DNA from 4 places in the Micromonospora sp. DT46 genome. Region 4 is predicted to be linked to each of the others. Evidence: riboswitches for the same ligand, from Rfam matches in the RefSeq annotation. Region 4 holds a riboswitch; each other region holds the start of a gene.
The links. Region 4 has a riboswitch for cyclic di-AMP ahead of ACLQ20_RS18925 (NlpC/P60 family protein). Riboswitches for the same ligand answer to the same signal wherever they lie in the genome.
Positions count from the first base shown of each region.

Region 1 (3,780 bases), on a different contig from region 4:
ATCCCCGTCCCGGCCACGCGGCGACGGGTGAACCGACCGGCCCCGCCGGCACGTACCCCGCCCTGGATTCGTAGGGAGACACTCGATGGGCGCCGACCACACCCGTCCCGCTCCGTCCGCCCCGCCGAGGGTGCGGCGGATCCTCGTCGCGACGGTGGTGCCCCTCTTCGTCGCCACGCTGATCGCCGCCCTGGTGCTGTGGCCGTGGAACGCGCCCGACCCGGCGACCGGCACCGACGCGCCCCGCTACCACGGCACGGTGACCCGGGTGGTGACGGAGCCGTGCCCGCCCGCCCCGGAGACCCCGGAGGGGAGCCCCGACGCGCCACAGGGCCCCTGCGGCACGGTCACCGTACGGGTGCAGGACGGCCCCGACGCCGGCCAGCAGGTGGAGACGCCGGTGCCCGTGGGCCCCGGCGCGCCGACCGTCGCCGTGGACGACGAGATCATCCTGGTCGAGCTCACCGACCCCGCCGACCCCACGGCCAGCACCTACAACATCGCCGAGCACCAGCGCGGCAAGCCGCTGGTCTGGCTGGTGGCGCTCTTCGCGGCCGCCATCGTCGCCTTCGGGCGGTGGCGTGGGCTGGCCGCGCTGGGCGGCCTGGCGGCGAGCTTCGCCATCCTGCTGACCTTCGTGCTGCCGGGCATCAGCGCCGGGAACCCGCCCCTGCTGGTCGCGGTCGTCGGCGCCGCTCTGATCATGTTCGTGGTGCTCTACCTGACCCACGGCGTGACGGCGCAGACCTCGGTCGCCGTGCTCGGCACGCTGGGCAGCCTGGTGCTGACCGGTGTCCTCGGCACGATCGCCACCGCCGCGACCCACCTGACCGGGTTCGGCTCCGAGGACGCCACCACGCTGTCGATGTACCAGGCCGACGTCGACCTGCACGGGCTGCTGCTGGCCGGGATCATCATCGGCTCCCTCGGCGTGCTGGACGACGTCACGGTGACCCAGGCCGCCACGGTCACCGAGCTGGCGCACGCCAACCCCGGGCTGTCCCGGACGCAGCTCTACCGGGCGGCGACCCGGGTCGGCCGGGCGCACATCGCCTCGACGGTGAACACCATCGTGCTGGCGTACGCCGGCGCCTCCCTGCCGGTGCTGCTCCTGCTGACCGCCGACTCGCGGGCGGTGACCCAACTTCTCACCAGCGAGTTCCTCGCCCAGGAGATCGTCCGCAGCGCGGTCGCCACCCTGGGTCTGATCGCCGCCGTGCCGCTGACCACCGCGCTGGCGGCCCTGGTGACCACGGCCGGCCGACGCGGCGGGGACGCGACCGACCGCGCCGCCACCGCGCCCGCGCCGACGCCCCGGCCGGCCACCGAACGGTCCGAGGCGCTGGAGGCCCTCAGCGGGCCGCGCGGGGACACGCCGTCCGCCGCTCCCGCCGGATGGCCCGATGGGCACAGAAGTACGGACACCGCATGGTGACGCTCCTCAGCGTGACCGAACAGGACGTTCGTCCTGATAAATGCGTCACTGGTCACCGTCCGCCATTACGAAATAACGCATTTAGTCGGCTTAGGGACGTAGATCCCCGGGAGCGTTCTCGGGTAACCTCGCTGCCGGTCACCGCCGAAGGCGCGCAGCGGCGCCTGCGGTGCCGCCGCCCAATCGCCGCGAGGCGAACCGGGGACCCAGGTACGTGGGGTGAATCCGCGACAGCGGTAGGGGCCACTTCCGCCCCGAACCCGTCAGCTAACCCGGTCGGCGGTCGACGGAAGGGAAAACTGTGACGGCACCCCTACGCCGCTGGCTGACGCCCGTGGTGGCCGTACTCGCCGCTCTGGCGGTCTTCGCCGGGCCTCTCCCGGCGGCGGCCGCGCCCACCCCGCCCAAGCCCTCCGGGCACGGGGACGACGAGCCCAAGCTGCTCGACGACCTCATCGAGGCCCGGAACCGGTCCTACGTGCAGGCCAAGGCGAAGCTGGCGAAGTCGAAGAAGCGCCAGCTCGAACTGGCCCTGGAGGTCTCCCGGGCGCAGGCCGAACTGAACGCGCTGGCTCCCCAGGTCAGCCAGATCGCCGCCCAGTCCTACCGCACCGGGCGGATCGGCGCGGTGTCCATGCTGCTGGACACCGCCAGCCCCGACTCGTTCGTCAAGCGCGCCGCCGCCCTCGACGAGCTCAACCTGGTCAACTCCAAGAAGCTCGCCGAGGTGAACGCGGTCAAGGACCGCGCCGAGCAGGCCAAGCTGGCGCTCGACACCGAGGTCCGCGAACAGCAGAAGCTGACGAACGAGATGGCGCGCGGCAAGCGGGAGGCGGAGAAGGCGCTCGCGCTGGTCGGCGGCAGAGGGCTGACCAGCGGCAAGGTGGTCGCCACCTCGCCGGTGGCGAAGATCGCGCCGGGGCGGGCGGCCGACGGCGACTGGACGCCGCTGTCACCCACCGAGGCCGACCCCACCACCTCCGGCCGCATCACCGCGCGCACCCTGCACATGTACAAGGAGGTCAAGCGGGCCGGCTTCAACCGGTTCGTCGGCTGTTACCGCCCCGGCGGGCCCTACGAGCACCCGAAGGGCCGGGCCTGCGACTGGTCGCTGCAGAAGAGCGGCTTCTCCCCCTGGCACAACGACGACACCTACATGTACGGCAACAACCTGACCGCGTTCCTGGTCCGCAACGCCGACCGGCTCGGCGTCTACTACGTGATCTGGAACAGACAGATCTGGTTCCCGGCGACGGGCTGGAGCTCCTACAGCGGTCCGTCGAACCACACCGACCACGTCCACGTGTCCCTCTGGTAGACACGCACGCGCGCGGCACAGCCGAGAGCGCGGACAGGGCCGCCCCGCCGAACGCGGGGCGGCCCTGTTTCGTCGTACGGACCCGCCCGCCAGGGCGGTGACAGGCGGGCGGTGGGTGGGTGGTTGTTCAGGCGAGCGCGGCGCTGGCCGCCGCCTCCGGCGCGTCGGCCGCAGCGGCGGGCACCTCGGCCACCGTCCGCACCTCGCCGGCGGTCAGCCGGTACGACATGCCGACCACCCCGCAACGGCCGGCGGCCACCTCCGCGGCGAGGACGGCGGAGCGGCCCAGCATCGCCTCGACGGTGTGCGCGATGTGGATGTCGACGATCCCGTCGATGTCGTCCACGCCCTCGGCGGCGGCCCGGCGCAGGCTGGGCACCACGGCGTCCACCACGGCGCACAGGTGCCCGACCGGCGGGGTGCCGGTGGCGGCCGCCGTACGCGCCGCCTGGACGGCCCCGCAGGAGTCGTGCCCGAGCACCACCACCAGCGGCGTGCCCAGGACCGTGACGGCGTACTCCACGCTGCCCAGCACCTCGGGACCGATGGTGTGCCCGGCGGTGCGGACCACGAAGAGGTCACCGAGGCCGCGGTCGAAGATGATCTCGGCGGCGAGCCGGGAGTCGGAGCAACCGACGATCACCGCGAAGGGGTGCTGCCCGTCGGCGACCGCGGCGCGGTGCCCGGCGTCCTGGTTGGGGTGGCGCGGGGCGCCGGTCACGAACCGCCGGTTACCGGCGTGCAGCTCGGCGAGCGCCTGCTCGGGACTCGCGGGGACGGCGAACGCGGTGCCGACGTCGGCCGGGGTCCCGCCCGTGGCCGGCGCCGGGAGCGTCCGCTCCGGGCCCGGTTGGGTTCCTGGCGATCCGGGACGACTCATCCCACACCTCGCTACCTCACGTGAACGGCCTGGTCACCCGGGCCGACGCTGGACGCGGGCTGCCACCACCGTCACACGCACTGCAAGATACGTCAAGGGATGCGTGATATGCATTTCATATGTCCGGCGGCCCGGTGCGACGGCGGC
Region 1 is NZ_JBNCKW010000001.1:759,432-763,211, forward strand. Features, by position in the region: gene ACLQ20_RS03520 (YibE/F family protein) at 86-1,435, shown strand; cyclic di-AMP (ydaO/yuaA leader) riboswitch at 1,602-1,733, shown strand; gene ACLQ20_RS03525 (coiled-coil domain-containing protein) at 1,737-2,753, shown strand; gene ACLQ20_RS03530 (carbonic anhydrase) at 2,881-3,633, opposite strand.
Region 1: it holds a riboswitch for cyclic di-AMP, as region 4 does, so the genes downstream of both, ACLQ20_RS03525 (coiled-coil domain-containing protein) here and ACLQ20_RS18925 (NlpC/P60 family protein) in region 4, are expected to answer to the same signal.

Region 2 (3,780 bases), on a different contig from region 4:
CCTCGGGGGCGCCTGAGGACGGGGTCGAGGAGGAGACGTACGTGCTGGTGACCCTGCGGATCGTCGGGATGCCGGCATGAACGACGCCGCGACCGTCGCGCCCGCCGCCCGGCCCGCGTCCCCGGCCAGCCGCCTGCCGTCGCTGACCGGGCTGCGCTGGGTCGCCGCCCTGCTCGTCTTCGGGTTCCACGTCGCGACGATGGGCATCATCGCCGAGCCCGGCCAGAAGGCCGTCGTGGACTGGGCCTTCGCACTCGGGCTGTCGGGCGTGCAGTTCTTCTTCATCCTCAGCGGCTTCGTGCTGGTCTGGTCGGCCCGACCCACCGACACCCGTCGGGCGTTCTGGCGGCGCCGGGTGGCCAAGATCTGGCCGAGCCACGTGGTGCTGTGGGTGGCGGCCCTGGCGGTCGCGGCCTGGTTCGCCGACCCCGTGGACCGGTTCGTCGCGGTGGAGAACCTGTTCCTCCTCCAGGCGTGGGACCCGCGGCCGGGCCACTTCTACAGCATCAACACGGTCAGCTGGTCGCTGTCCTGCGAGTTCTTCTTCTACCTCTGCCTGCCGTTGGCGCTGCCGCTGATCCGCCGGGCCCGACCGTGGGCCCTGTGGGCCGTCGTGGTCGCGGTGCCGCTGCTCATCCTGGCGCTCTGGCCGGCCCAGGCGCTGGTGCCCGAGGAGAGCCGCTGGTGGTTCACCCAGATCTTCCCGCCGGTGCGGTCGCTGGAGTTCTGGATGGGCGTCGCCGCCGCCGAGCTGATGCGGCGTGGCCGGTGGCGCGGGCCGGGCCTGCCGCTGGCCAGCCTGCTCTTCGTGGCGACCTGGGTGGTCGCCGCGCAGTGGGTCCGCGCCGAACTGTGGGCGGCGCTGCTCTCGGTCGCGTACATCCTGGTCATCGCCGCGGCGGCGGACGCGGACGTGCGCGGGCGGCGCTCGCCGTGGCGGTCCCGGCCGATGATCTGGCTGGGCGAGGTCTCCTTCGCCTTCTATCTGGTGCACGTCCTCGTGATGATCACCGTCCTGCGGCTCACCGGCGACTGGGGCGTCGGCTTCACCGGCTGGTCGGGGCTGGCGGTGGTGCTCGGCTTCCTGCTGGTCAACCTGGCCCTGGCCGGCCTGTTGCACCGTCTCGTCGAGACGCCGATGATGCGGCTGCTCACCCCGCGCAGGCCGGTCCGGACGCCGCGGGACGGGGACGGCGCCGGGCAGGACCCCGGCGGCCCCGGGGCGACGCCGGGGGATCGGGGCAGCGCCGTGCCGCGCCCCCGGGCCGCCGGCCCGCAGGACGACCACCGACCGACGTACGCCGACTCGCGCTGAGCGCCCCGGCGACCGGAGTGTCCGCCGACGAAATCCCGGCCGTTTCGGTGACGCCGGTCACCACGTCGGCGAACCGGTCATCGGGCGCGGCCCGGTCGATTCCTGCCGGGGTTTCGGCGCCGATGTCCGCCACTTGTCCCGTTGTCGCCCGGAGGTGCGCGCAGAAACGGTCGTCCCATTGAGTCGCGTCAGTGGCGAAGTGCCCGCAAAAATTGTCTGCCGATCAAGGTTTAGGCAGGTGGGACGGGGTTGGCAGGGCGCGGACCGGCCAGTAATGTCGGCGCGTCCGGTGCGGTACCCGATCGCCAGAGGCGACGCCGCGCCGACCCGCCTAATCGTGAACGACGAACCGGGGACCCAGTGCTCGTTGGGGTGAATCCGTGGGCCGTGGGCCCGTGGTAGGGCGTTCTTCCCGCCCGAATCCGTCAGCTAACCCGGTCGGCGGTGTCGGAAGGAGTTCCATCGTCATGCCACACCCGTACACCCCTCGGTTGTGCCGCCGTCTCCACGGCGCCGCGGTGACCGCGCTCGTCCGCCCGCAGGTCATGAGCTGACCCACCGGTCACCGTCCGTCGCCCGGCGTCCCGGGCGCATCCCCTGAGTGGCCCACCACCCGCCCGGACGCCCGTCCGCGCGGTCGGTCCGCCCTGCCCTCGGCGCGGACCGACGGCCGCTCACCCCGAGCCCGTGGAGGAAACCGTGAAGCACCACCTCAAGCGACAGCTGCGTCGCCTCACGTCCGAGCGTCCGTACCAACTGGCCGCCGCGTCCGCCGCGGCGCTCGTGCTGGCGTCGGGCACGGGCGCGCTGCTGGCCGGAACCGACGAGGCCCCCGCCGCCGCGCAGGCCCCGGTGGCCGCGACCGAACTGCGGGACGACGCGTCGGCCTCGCGCAGCCAGGCCCGGGTCGCGCCCGCCCCGTCCAGCGCCGCCCCGGCCGCGTCCAGCGCCGCCCCGTCGGCCAGCGCGTCCAGCGCCGCCCCGGACCCGGACCTGACCCGCAAGCCGGAGCCGCCGAAGCCTCCGGCCGCCAAGAGCCTGGACTACGACTACCAGGCCCAGACCACCTTCTACAACTGTGGTCCGGCGGCCGTCCGGCACGCCCTCAGCGCCGCCGGCATCGCGCGCAGCCAGGACGCCCTCGGTGCCCAGCTGGGCACCGACCAGATGGGCACCGACTCGGCCCAGGACACCACCCGCGTGCTGAACGCGGTGGTGAAGGGCGACCCGTACCGGACCCGGATGATCCCCGGTGGCGCCGCCACCCCGGCCCAGATGGACCGGCTCCAGGCCGACGTCGTCGCGGCCATCACCGACGGGCGGGGCGTCGTGGTCAACGTCGCCGGCAGCGCCACGGACACCGACGGCGGCTGGCACTCCTTCCCCGGCGGCCACTACATCGCGGTGGTCGGCTACCAGGACGAGGGGCGGCTGGTGAAGATCGCCGACTCGGCGAACCCGGCGACCGCGTCGTACTGGATCAGCACCATCGCCCTGGCGAACTGGGCCGCCACCCGCGGCTACTCCGCCTGAGCGACGCCGTCGGGCGTCGGCTCCCCACCCGGGGGGTCGGCGCCCGATGTCGTGTCCGGGTCACGGCCCTCGCCCGCGGCGTCCGACGGGTGGCACACTGCGCCCATGGTCGATGAGTCGGGTGAGCGGGACGGCCGGCGGGTGCTCCTGCTGCTGCACGGCATGGGCGCGACAGGCGACGTGTGGCTGCCCTGGGCGCCGCTGCTGGAGCGTCGGTGGGCGGGGCGGTGGCTGGCGCCCGACCTCGCCGGCCACGGCTGGTCGCCGCCGCTGCCGGAGTACTCCTTCCCGGGGCTGGCCGCGCGGATCGGCGCGGGGCTCGCGGCGGGGGACCGGCTCGTCGTGCTGGGGCACTCCCTCGGCGGGGTGGTCGGGCTGGCGCTGGCCGCCCGGGGCGCCGGGCTGCCCGTCGACGCCGTCGTCGGGCTCGGCATCAAGGCCGTCTGGTCGCCGGCGGAGCTGGCCAAGGCGGGTGAGCTGGCGGCCCGGCCGGTGACCTGGTTCGCCAGCCGGGACGAGGCGGCCCGCCGCTACCTGCGGGTGGCCGGCCTGACCGGGCTCTTCGCCCCGGAGCACCCCGTCGTGGAGGCGGGGCTGCGGCAGGTCGACGGCCGCTGGCGGCTGGCGATGGACCCGGCCGCGTTCGGCGTGGGCGCGCCGGAGCTGCCCGCCCTGCTGGCGGCGACCGACGTGCCCGTGCTGCTGGCCCGCGGCGAGCACGACCCCATGGTCACCGACGCCCAGCTCACGGAGCTGGGGGTGCCGGTCGCCACCCTGCCCGGCCTCGGGCACAACGCCCACGTCGAGGCCCCCGAAGCGGTCCTGGACCTCGTCGAGCCGTACCGCTGACGGTGCCTGGCGAACGGCCCGGCCCGGAGATCCGCCGTCGCGACCGGTGTGCCTCCCGAACGGTGCGTCAGGTGGCGGGGGAG
Region 2 is NZ_JBNCKW010000008.1:364,593-368,372, reverse strand. Features, by position in the region: gene ACLQ20_RS23880 (acyltransferase) at 77-1,315, shown strand; cyclic di-AMP (ydaO/yuaA leader) riboswitch at 1,634-1,774, shown strand; gene ACLQ20_RS23875 (C39 family peptidase) at 2,003-2,848, shown strand; gene ACLQ20_RS23870 (alpha/beta fold hydrolase) at 2,954-3,697, shown strand; gene ACLQ20_RS23865 (CDP-glycerol glycerophosphotransferase family protein) at 3,765-3,780, opposite strand, start outside.
Region 2: it holds a riboswitch for cyclic di-AMP, as region 4 does, so the genes downstream of both, ACLQ20_RS23875 (C39 family peptidase) here and ACLQ20_RS18925 (NlpC/P60 family protein) in region 4, are expected to answer to the same signal.

Region 3 (3,780 bases), on a different contig from region 4:
GCGGCGGGTGCTGGAGCGGGCGGTCCGGGACGCGGTGCCGGGCGGCCCGACCGAGCTGCGCCTGCTCTATCGGGGCGAGCTGCTCCGGCTGGAGCGCCGCGAGCTGGACGGCATCCGGGACCGGGCGATGCCCCGGGGCGCCCGCCGCAACGAGGTGCGCCGGGCCGGCTTCGACGGGGTCTTCGCGGCGCTGTGGGCGCAGGCCCGCAGGTTGGGCGTGGGCCGGCTGCCCGAGCAACGCGCGTTCGAGGACGAGATCGCCGAGCGGCCGGAGTTCCGGGAGTTCCTGAAGGCGTGGTGGCCCCGGCTGCACCCCCGGCACGTGCTGGGCTGGCTGGCCCGTCCGGACCGGCTGCACCGCTATGCCGAGGGGATCCTCTCCCGCGCCGAGATCCGGCTGCTGACCGACGCGTACCGCAGCCTCGACGCCGCCGGGCTGACGATCGCCGACATCGCGCTGCTCGACGAGTTGGACGCGCTGCTCGGCAAGCCGATGAAGCCCGCCCGGGCGAAGCGGGACCCGTTCCAGCTGGCCGGCGGGGTACGCGAGCTGAGCACCTTCGCCGACCGGCAGCGCGCCGCCCGCGAGGCGGCGCGGGAACGCCCGGACGACTACCGGGAGTACGCGCACGTGGTGGTCGACGAGTCGCAGGACGTCTCGCCGATGCAGTGGCGCATGATCGGCCGGCGGGGCCGGCTGGCCTCGTGGACGGTGGTGGGCGATCCGGCGCAGACGGCGTGGACGGGGGATCCGGAGGAGCTGAACCGGGCCCGGGACCAGGCGTTGGGCCGGCGCAAGCGGCACCACTTCACCCTCACCACGAACTACCGCAACTCGGCGGAGATCTTCGCGGTGGCGGCGGCCGAGATCCGCCGGCTGCACCCGGACCTGCCGCTGCCCCGGGCGGTGCGCTCCACCGGCGTCGACCCGGTCGCGCTGTCGGTACCGCCGGCGGAGCTGGAGAGCGCCGTCGTGGCGGCGGCCGACGCGCTGCTCGCCGAGGTCGAGGGCACGGTCGGGGTGATCACGCCGGTGCCGCGCCGCGACGAGGTGGCCGGCTGGCTGGGCGGGCTCGGCGCGCCGCGTTTGCAGGTGGTGACCAGCCTGGAGGCCAAGGGCATGGAGTACGACGGGGTCGTCCTCGTCGCTCCGGGCGAGATCCGGGCCGACCCGGGGTCGGGGGTGCGGACGCTCTACGTGGCGCTGTCCCGGGCCACCCAGCGGCTGACCACCGTCGACCCGATCGGCTGAGCCGCCGTTACTTGCATACATAGCGATGTGAGCATAGATTGAACGCGAATCCGGACGCCTGACGGAGGGTGGGCGCGTGGGCGCAGGTCATGACCACCATCACGGGTCGGTGGCGAATGCCGCGCACCGCCACCGGGGCCGGCTCTGGGCGGCGTTCGGGCTGCTCGCCGGCCTCATGGTGGTGGAGGCGGTGGCGGCCTTCCGCACGGGCTCGCTGGCCCTGCTGAGCGATGCCGGGCACATGTTCACCGACGTGCTCGGCATCGGCATGGCGCTCGCGGCGATCGCCGCCACCCGGCGGGCGGGCGCCGACCCGCAACGCACCTTCGGCCTCTACCGGCTGGAGGTGCTGGCCGCACTGGCCAACGCCATGCTGCTCTCCGGCGTCGCGGTCTACGTCGTGATCGAGGCGGTGCGCCGCTTCGGCGACCCGCCGGAGGTGCTGGCCGGCCCGATGCTGGTGGTCGCCGTGCTCGGCCTGCTCGCCAACATCGGCGCCTTCGCGCTGCTGCGCTCCGGGGCGAAGGAGAGCATCAACGTCCACGGCGCGTACCTGGAGGTGCTCGGCGACCTGCTGGGGTCACTCGGCGTGATCGGGGCCGCGCTGCTGATCGCCACCACCGGCTGGTGGTGGGCGGACCCGCTGGTGGCGGTCGCGATCGGGGTGTTCATCCTGCCGCGCACCTGGCGGCTCGGGCGGGCCGCGCTGCGCATCCTGGTGCAGGCCGCGCCGGAGCACCTCCAGGTGACCGCGGTGCACGACCGGCTGGCCGCCGTGCCCGGCGTCGCCGAGGTGCACGACCTGCACGTCTGGACGCTCACCTCCGGCATGGAGGTGGCCTCGGCCCACCTGACCATGGCACCCGGCGCGGAGGTCGGCGCGGTGCTGGGCGCCGCCCGGGCCGCGCTGCACGACGACTTCCACATCGAGCACGCCACGTTGCAGATCGAGCCCGGAGCGTCGCGCGGGGCCTGCGGGTCGGTTGAGTGGTAATGAGGACAACCTTAAATCTGGGAGAGTATTGTGCGCTTATGCCGGATTTGACTGCTAGTGGACGTACACCCTCCGTCACCTGCGCTGCATCAGTCACACCGGCACCGGTAGGCTCGGCTTCGGCCTCCGCCAGGCGGCACCCACCGGTGCCGGCGGTGGCCGCCGCCTAATCGCCCGGCGGGGCGAACCGGGGAACCATGTTCGTGGGGTGCATCCGCGTCAGCGGTAGGGATCTTCCGTCCCGAACCCGTCAGCTAACCCGGTCGGCGGCTGACGGAAGGACACGTGAATGCCAGTGATGGCACCTGTACGACGACGTGCCGCCCGGACGGCGGCCCTGATCGCCACGATGCTCGCCCTCGGCGCCGCGGTGGCCCCGGTCACCGCCGCCCCGGCGGCGGCCGCCACCCGGGCCGGCCTGCTCGCCGCGGCCCCCGGCCAGGACGAGGAGGGCGGCACCCCCGCCCTGCGGGCCCAGTTGGAGGCCGCCAGCAAGGGCTACCTCGACGCCAAGCGCGCCCTCGACACGTCGGCCAAGCGGCAACAGCAGCTCGCCGCGCAGCTCAAGACCACCGAGGTCGAGCTGGCCGCGCACACCGCCAAGGTCGGCGAGATCGCGGGGGCGGCCTACCGCACCGGCCGGCTCAGCGTGGCGTCCGCCCTGCTCAACAGCAGCTCGCCGGACGGCTTCATGGACCGCGCCGCCGCCCTCGACGCGGTGGCCGCCAAGGAGGACCGGGCCCTGCGCGAACTCCAGGAGACCCGGGACCAGGCCACCCGCACCAAGCTCGCCCTGGACGGCGAGATCCGGGAGCAGCGCAAGCAGGTCACCGTGATGGCCAAGCGCAAGGAACAGGCCGAGCGGGCGCTGACGGTCGCCAACCGCGAGCAGCAGCAACAGCGGCAGCAGTCCACGGGGGCGGGCACCTCGCCGGGCGGCACCTCCAGCAAGACGGCGAAGGCGGCCCCGCGCAACTCCGACGGCTCCTGGCCGCGCGAGTCGTGCAGCGTCAACGACCCCACCCCCGCCAACGGCTGCATCACCCCGCGCACCCTGCACGCGCTCAACCAGGCCAAGGCGGCGGGCTTCACCCGCTACGTCTCCTGCTACCGCCCCGGCGGCTCGGGCGAACACCCGAAGGGCCGGGCCTGCGACTTCGCGGCCCAGAAGGGCGGCTTCGGCGGCGACGCCACCGGCGGCGACCGGACGTACGGCAACAACCTGTCGGCGTACTTCGTGCGCAACGCCGACCGGCTCGCCGTGCTCTACGTGATCTGGTACAGGCAGATCTGGCTGCCCAGCAGCGGATGGAAGTCGTACAGCGGGGCCAACGGCGACCCGTCCAGCGACCACACCAACCACGTGCACCTGTCGGTCTACTGACGCCCGCGCCCCGGTGCCCCGCCCGTCGCGGGTCACCGGGGGCGCGACGGCCACCGCGGCCGGGACCGTCCGGCGGTCAGTCGGCCGGCGACCCGGGCGGGCCCGTGTCGAGGGCCGTGGCGAGGCGGGCGGCCAGCCCGAGGTGGGCGG
Region 3 is NZ_JBNCKW010000005.1:496,897-500,676, forward strand. Features, by position in the region: gene ACLQ20_RS16575 (HelD family protein) at 1-1,252, shown strand, start outside; gene ACLQ20_RS16580 (cation diffusion facilitator family transporter) at 1,329-2,246, shown strand; cyclic di-AMP (ydaO/yuaA leader) riboswitch at 2,400-2,531, shown strand; gene ACLQ20_RS16585 (coiled-coil domain-containing protein) at 2,545-3,630, shown strand; gene ACLQ20_RS16590 (SRPBCC family protein) at 3,707-3,780, opposite strand, start outside.
Region 3: it holds a riboswitch for cyclic di-AMP, as region 4 does, so the genes downstream of both, ACLQ20_RS16585 (coiled-coil domain-containing protein) here and ACLQ20_RS18925 (NlpC/P60 family protein) in region 4, are expected to answer to the same signal.

Region 4 (3,780 bases):
CCGGGGGCGGGTTCGGCACGCCCGGAGGCTGCCGGTTGCAGCCGGTGAACGGCGGCTGGTTGGTGGCGAAGTCCGGGTCGATGGTGACCAGCCCGGTCCGGTGCGTGCCGGTCGACTTGAACGGCGCCTTGAGCAGGTCGAAGTAGTGCGACCAGTCCCAGTACGGTCCCGGGTCCCAGTGCATGCCGCGCACGTTCGCGGCGACGGTGCCGGGGACGTTGTCGTGCCCGATGATGTGGTTGCGGTCCAGCGGGATGTTGTACGCCCGCGCCAGGTGTCGGACCAGCTTGGCGGAGGTGCGGTACATCGCCTCGGTGTACCAGGTGCCGTGCCCGGCGAAGCCCTCGTGTTCGAGGCCGATGGACTTGGCGTTCACGTACCAGTTGCCGGCGTGCCAGCCGACGTTCTTGGTCTTGATGTGCTGGGCGATGTGCCCGTCCACCGAGCGCAGGGTGTAGTGCCAACCCACCCGCTTCGGGTCCTTGACCAGGTTGACGCTGGGGCCGAAGTAGCCCTCGGTGTCGTGGATGACGATGTACTCGATCTTCTGCTGGGTGGGACGGTTGCCCAGGTCGTGGTTGCCGTAGTCGCCCAGGGTGGGGCCGTAGTTCTCGTACGGCGCCGGGATCCACTCGCAGGAGATGTCGCTCGGGCACTCCAGCCCGTCCGGCCGGGCGAGCTTGCGCAGGCGCAGCCGGTCCAGCCAGGAGCGGTCCGGCTGGACCGCCCGGCCGGCCAGCGTGACCCGCTGCCCGTCGTCGGTCACCCGGCTGTCGCCCGTGGCGATGGTGGCGTACACCTCGTTGGCGAAGGCCGCCGCGGCGTCGGCGCTGTCCGCGCCGGAGTACCGGGCCACCGCGCCGTACCAGGCCGCCGGGTCGGTGCCGGCGCCGACCGGGGCGCCGATCTCCTTCTGGTACGCGGCCAGCAGCGCCGCGCCGCCCCGGATGTTCGCCGTGACGTCCGTCCGCAGCGACTCCTCGCTGGCGCCGGTCAACTCGGCGGCGGCGTCGACGGTCCGCAGCGCGGCCTCGGCGGGCGGCGTGGCGGCCGGCGGCTCGCCCGCCTCGGCCAGGGACGGGCGGGAGTCGTCGCCGCGCGGGTCCTCGGTGCCCTCGTCGTGGTGCGTGCCGCCGGCGAGGGCGGTGACGTGCTCGGCGTCGGTGAGGTGCATCGGTCCGTAGCCGCCGCTGGTGCTCGGCGTGCCGGCGTTGGTGTCCCAGCGGGACTGCAGGTAGGAGACCCCGAGCAGGACGCTCTCCGGTACGCCGTACTCGGCGGCCGCGGCGGCGTACTGCTGCTGCCGGTCGTTCACCGGCGCTGCCGCGGCGGCGGATCCGGCGGCGGTGAGCGGCGTCGCCGCCATGGCGGCGGCCACGGCGGCGGCCAGCAGGACGCGTCTGCTCCTCGATGTCGCTGACAGGTGCATCAGACCCCCAGTTCGGACGGGCAAAGGTGGGGTCACCTTCGCCCCGCCCGCCGCCTCTGGTCAATACCTTTCCGTCAGACACTTCAGAAGGAAGAAAATCTTCGTCGCCCGGGTTGCGGATCCGCCCGATCCGGGTGGGTACGGAGTGTCACTGCCCGTAGGGTTGCGGATCGATAACGGTCGTCTCTACTCTGGTCATTCGTCGGCCGGTGACATTCCGTCCAACCAGGGCGGTGACGGTCCGACACCGCCGAGTCGCTCCCGAGCGAGCCGGGGACCCAGGTTCCCCGGGGTGAATCCGCAGTCCTGCGGTAGGGCGCCCCTTCCCGCCCGAACCCGTCAGCTAACCCGGTAGGCGGTACGGAAGAAGGAGTACGAAGCCCGGTGGCACACCATGCCCCGCGGCCACCGTCGGCCCGGTCGGCCCTCGCCGACCCGGTGACGGCTGCGCCGCGCCCACGCTGGTACCGCTGCACCACCGCCCTCGCCGCCCTGGCCGCGTTCGCCGTCGTCCTGACCGGCGGCGCCACGGCGGCCCACGCCGAACCGACGGTCGCCGAGATCGAGCGGCAGATCGACGAGGACTGGAACAAGCTCGAACCGACCATCGAACGGCACAACGCCACCCGCCAGGACCTGGCCGCCAGGCGGAAGCAGGCCGACGCGCTCGCCGCGCAGATCGGGCCGCTGGAGAAGCAGGTCGACCAGGCGATGGAGAAGGTCGGCGCGCTGGCAGCCCGCGCCTACAAGGGCGAGAACGTCTCCGTCGTCAACGCCCTGCTGGGCAGCCGCTCGCCGAGCGAGATGATCGGGCAGCTCGAACTGCTCGACCAGTTCGCCCAGCACCAGCAGCAGGACGTGCGGCAGGTCGCCGAGCTGCGCGACCGGCTGGCCGCCAAGAAGGCGCCGCTGGACGAGATGGTCGTCCAGCTCAGCCGCACCGAGGCCCAGCTCGCGGCGAAGAAGAAGCAGATCAACGCCGAGATCGACCGGTTGCAGAAGCTACGGCTGCGGGTCTACGGCAACGGCGGCGGCGGGCCGCTGCGTCCCGCCCCCTGCCCGGCCGGCTATCCCGGCGGCCCGGCCGGCACCGCCGTGAAGTTCGCCTGCGCGCAGATCGGCAAGCCCTACGTCTGGGGCGCCGAGGGGCCGAACTCGTACGACTGCTCCGGCCTGATGCTCGCCGCCTGGGCGAAGGCGGGGGTGTCGCTGCCGCACAACGCCGCGCAGCAGCGCCGGGCCACCGCGTCGGTCAGCCGGGGCGAGCTGCGCCCCGGCGACCTCGTCTTCTACTACAGCGACCTGCACCACGTCGGCATGTACGTCGGCGGGGGCTGGGTGGTGCACGCCTCCCGCGCCGGGGTGCCGATCAAGATGAAGAAGGTCGACGACGGCCCGATCCACAGCTACGGCCGACCCGGCTGAGGCGCGCGGAGGGTCCCTGCCCGGCGGGGGCCCTCCGCGCGCTCGCAGGCCGGGTCAGCGGGTGGGCCAGGTGCGCCAGTGCTGCCAGGAGCGGCTCGGGGTCGGGCCGCGCTGCCCCTGGTAGCGCGAGCCGTAGACGGCCGAGCCGTACGGGTGCTGCGCCGGCGACGAGAGCCGGAAGATGCAGAGCTGACCGATCTTCATGCCCGGCCAGAGGGTGATCGGCAGGTTCGCGACGTTGGACAGTTCGAGGGTCACGTGACCGGAGAAGCCCGGGTCGATGAAGCCCGCCGTGGAGTGGGTGAGCAGGCCCAGTCGGCCCAGTGAGCTCTTCCCCTCCAGGCGGCCGGCGAGCTGGTCGCCGAGCGTGATCACCTCCAGCGTCGAGGCGAGCACGAACTCGCCCGGATGCAGCACGTACGGCTCGCCCTCGGGCACCTCGACCATCGACGTGAGGTCGTCCTGCTGCTGCGCGGGGTCGATGTGGGTGTAGAGGTGGTTGTTGAAGACCCGGAAGAGCTTGTCCAGGCGTACGTCGATGCTGGACGGTTGCACCAGCGCGGGCTCGAACGGCTCCAGCGCGAGCGTTCCCGCCTCGATCTCGGAGGCCAGGTCGCGGTCGGAGAGCAGCATCCGCACACCTTAGCGACCGACACGCGTGACCTGCGTGTCGGAGTGCATCTTCGTACAATTGTTCGATAGAATGCCGGCATGGCTTCCTGGTCCGAATTCGCCGCCGACGAGCCCCGCCTCGCCGACGGGATCCGCCTCCTCATGCAGCAGTACGGGCCGGGCTTCGGCTACCTGGCCACCGTCCGCGCCGACGGCGGTCCCCGGGTGCACCCGGTGTCCCCGGTGATCACCGACGAGGGGCTCTTCTGCTTCGTCGTCGACTCGCCCAAGCGGCGCGACCTGGAGCGCGACGG
Region 4 is NZ_JBNCKW010000006.1:375,129-378,908, reverse strand. Features, by position in the region: gene ACLQ20_RS18930 (peptidoglycan recognition family protein) at 1-1,429, opposite strand, end outside; cyclic di-AMP (ydaO/yuaA leader) riboswitch at 1,668-1,801, shown strand; gene ACLQ20_RS18925 (NlpC/P60 family protein) at 1,814-2,854, shown strand; gene dcd (dCTP deaminase) at 2,909-3,487, opposite strand; gene ACLQ20_RS18915 (pyridoxamine 5'-phosphate oxidase family protein) at 3,566-3,780, shown strand, end outside.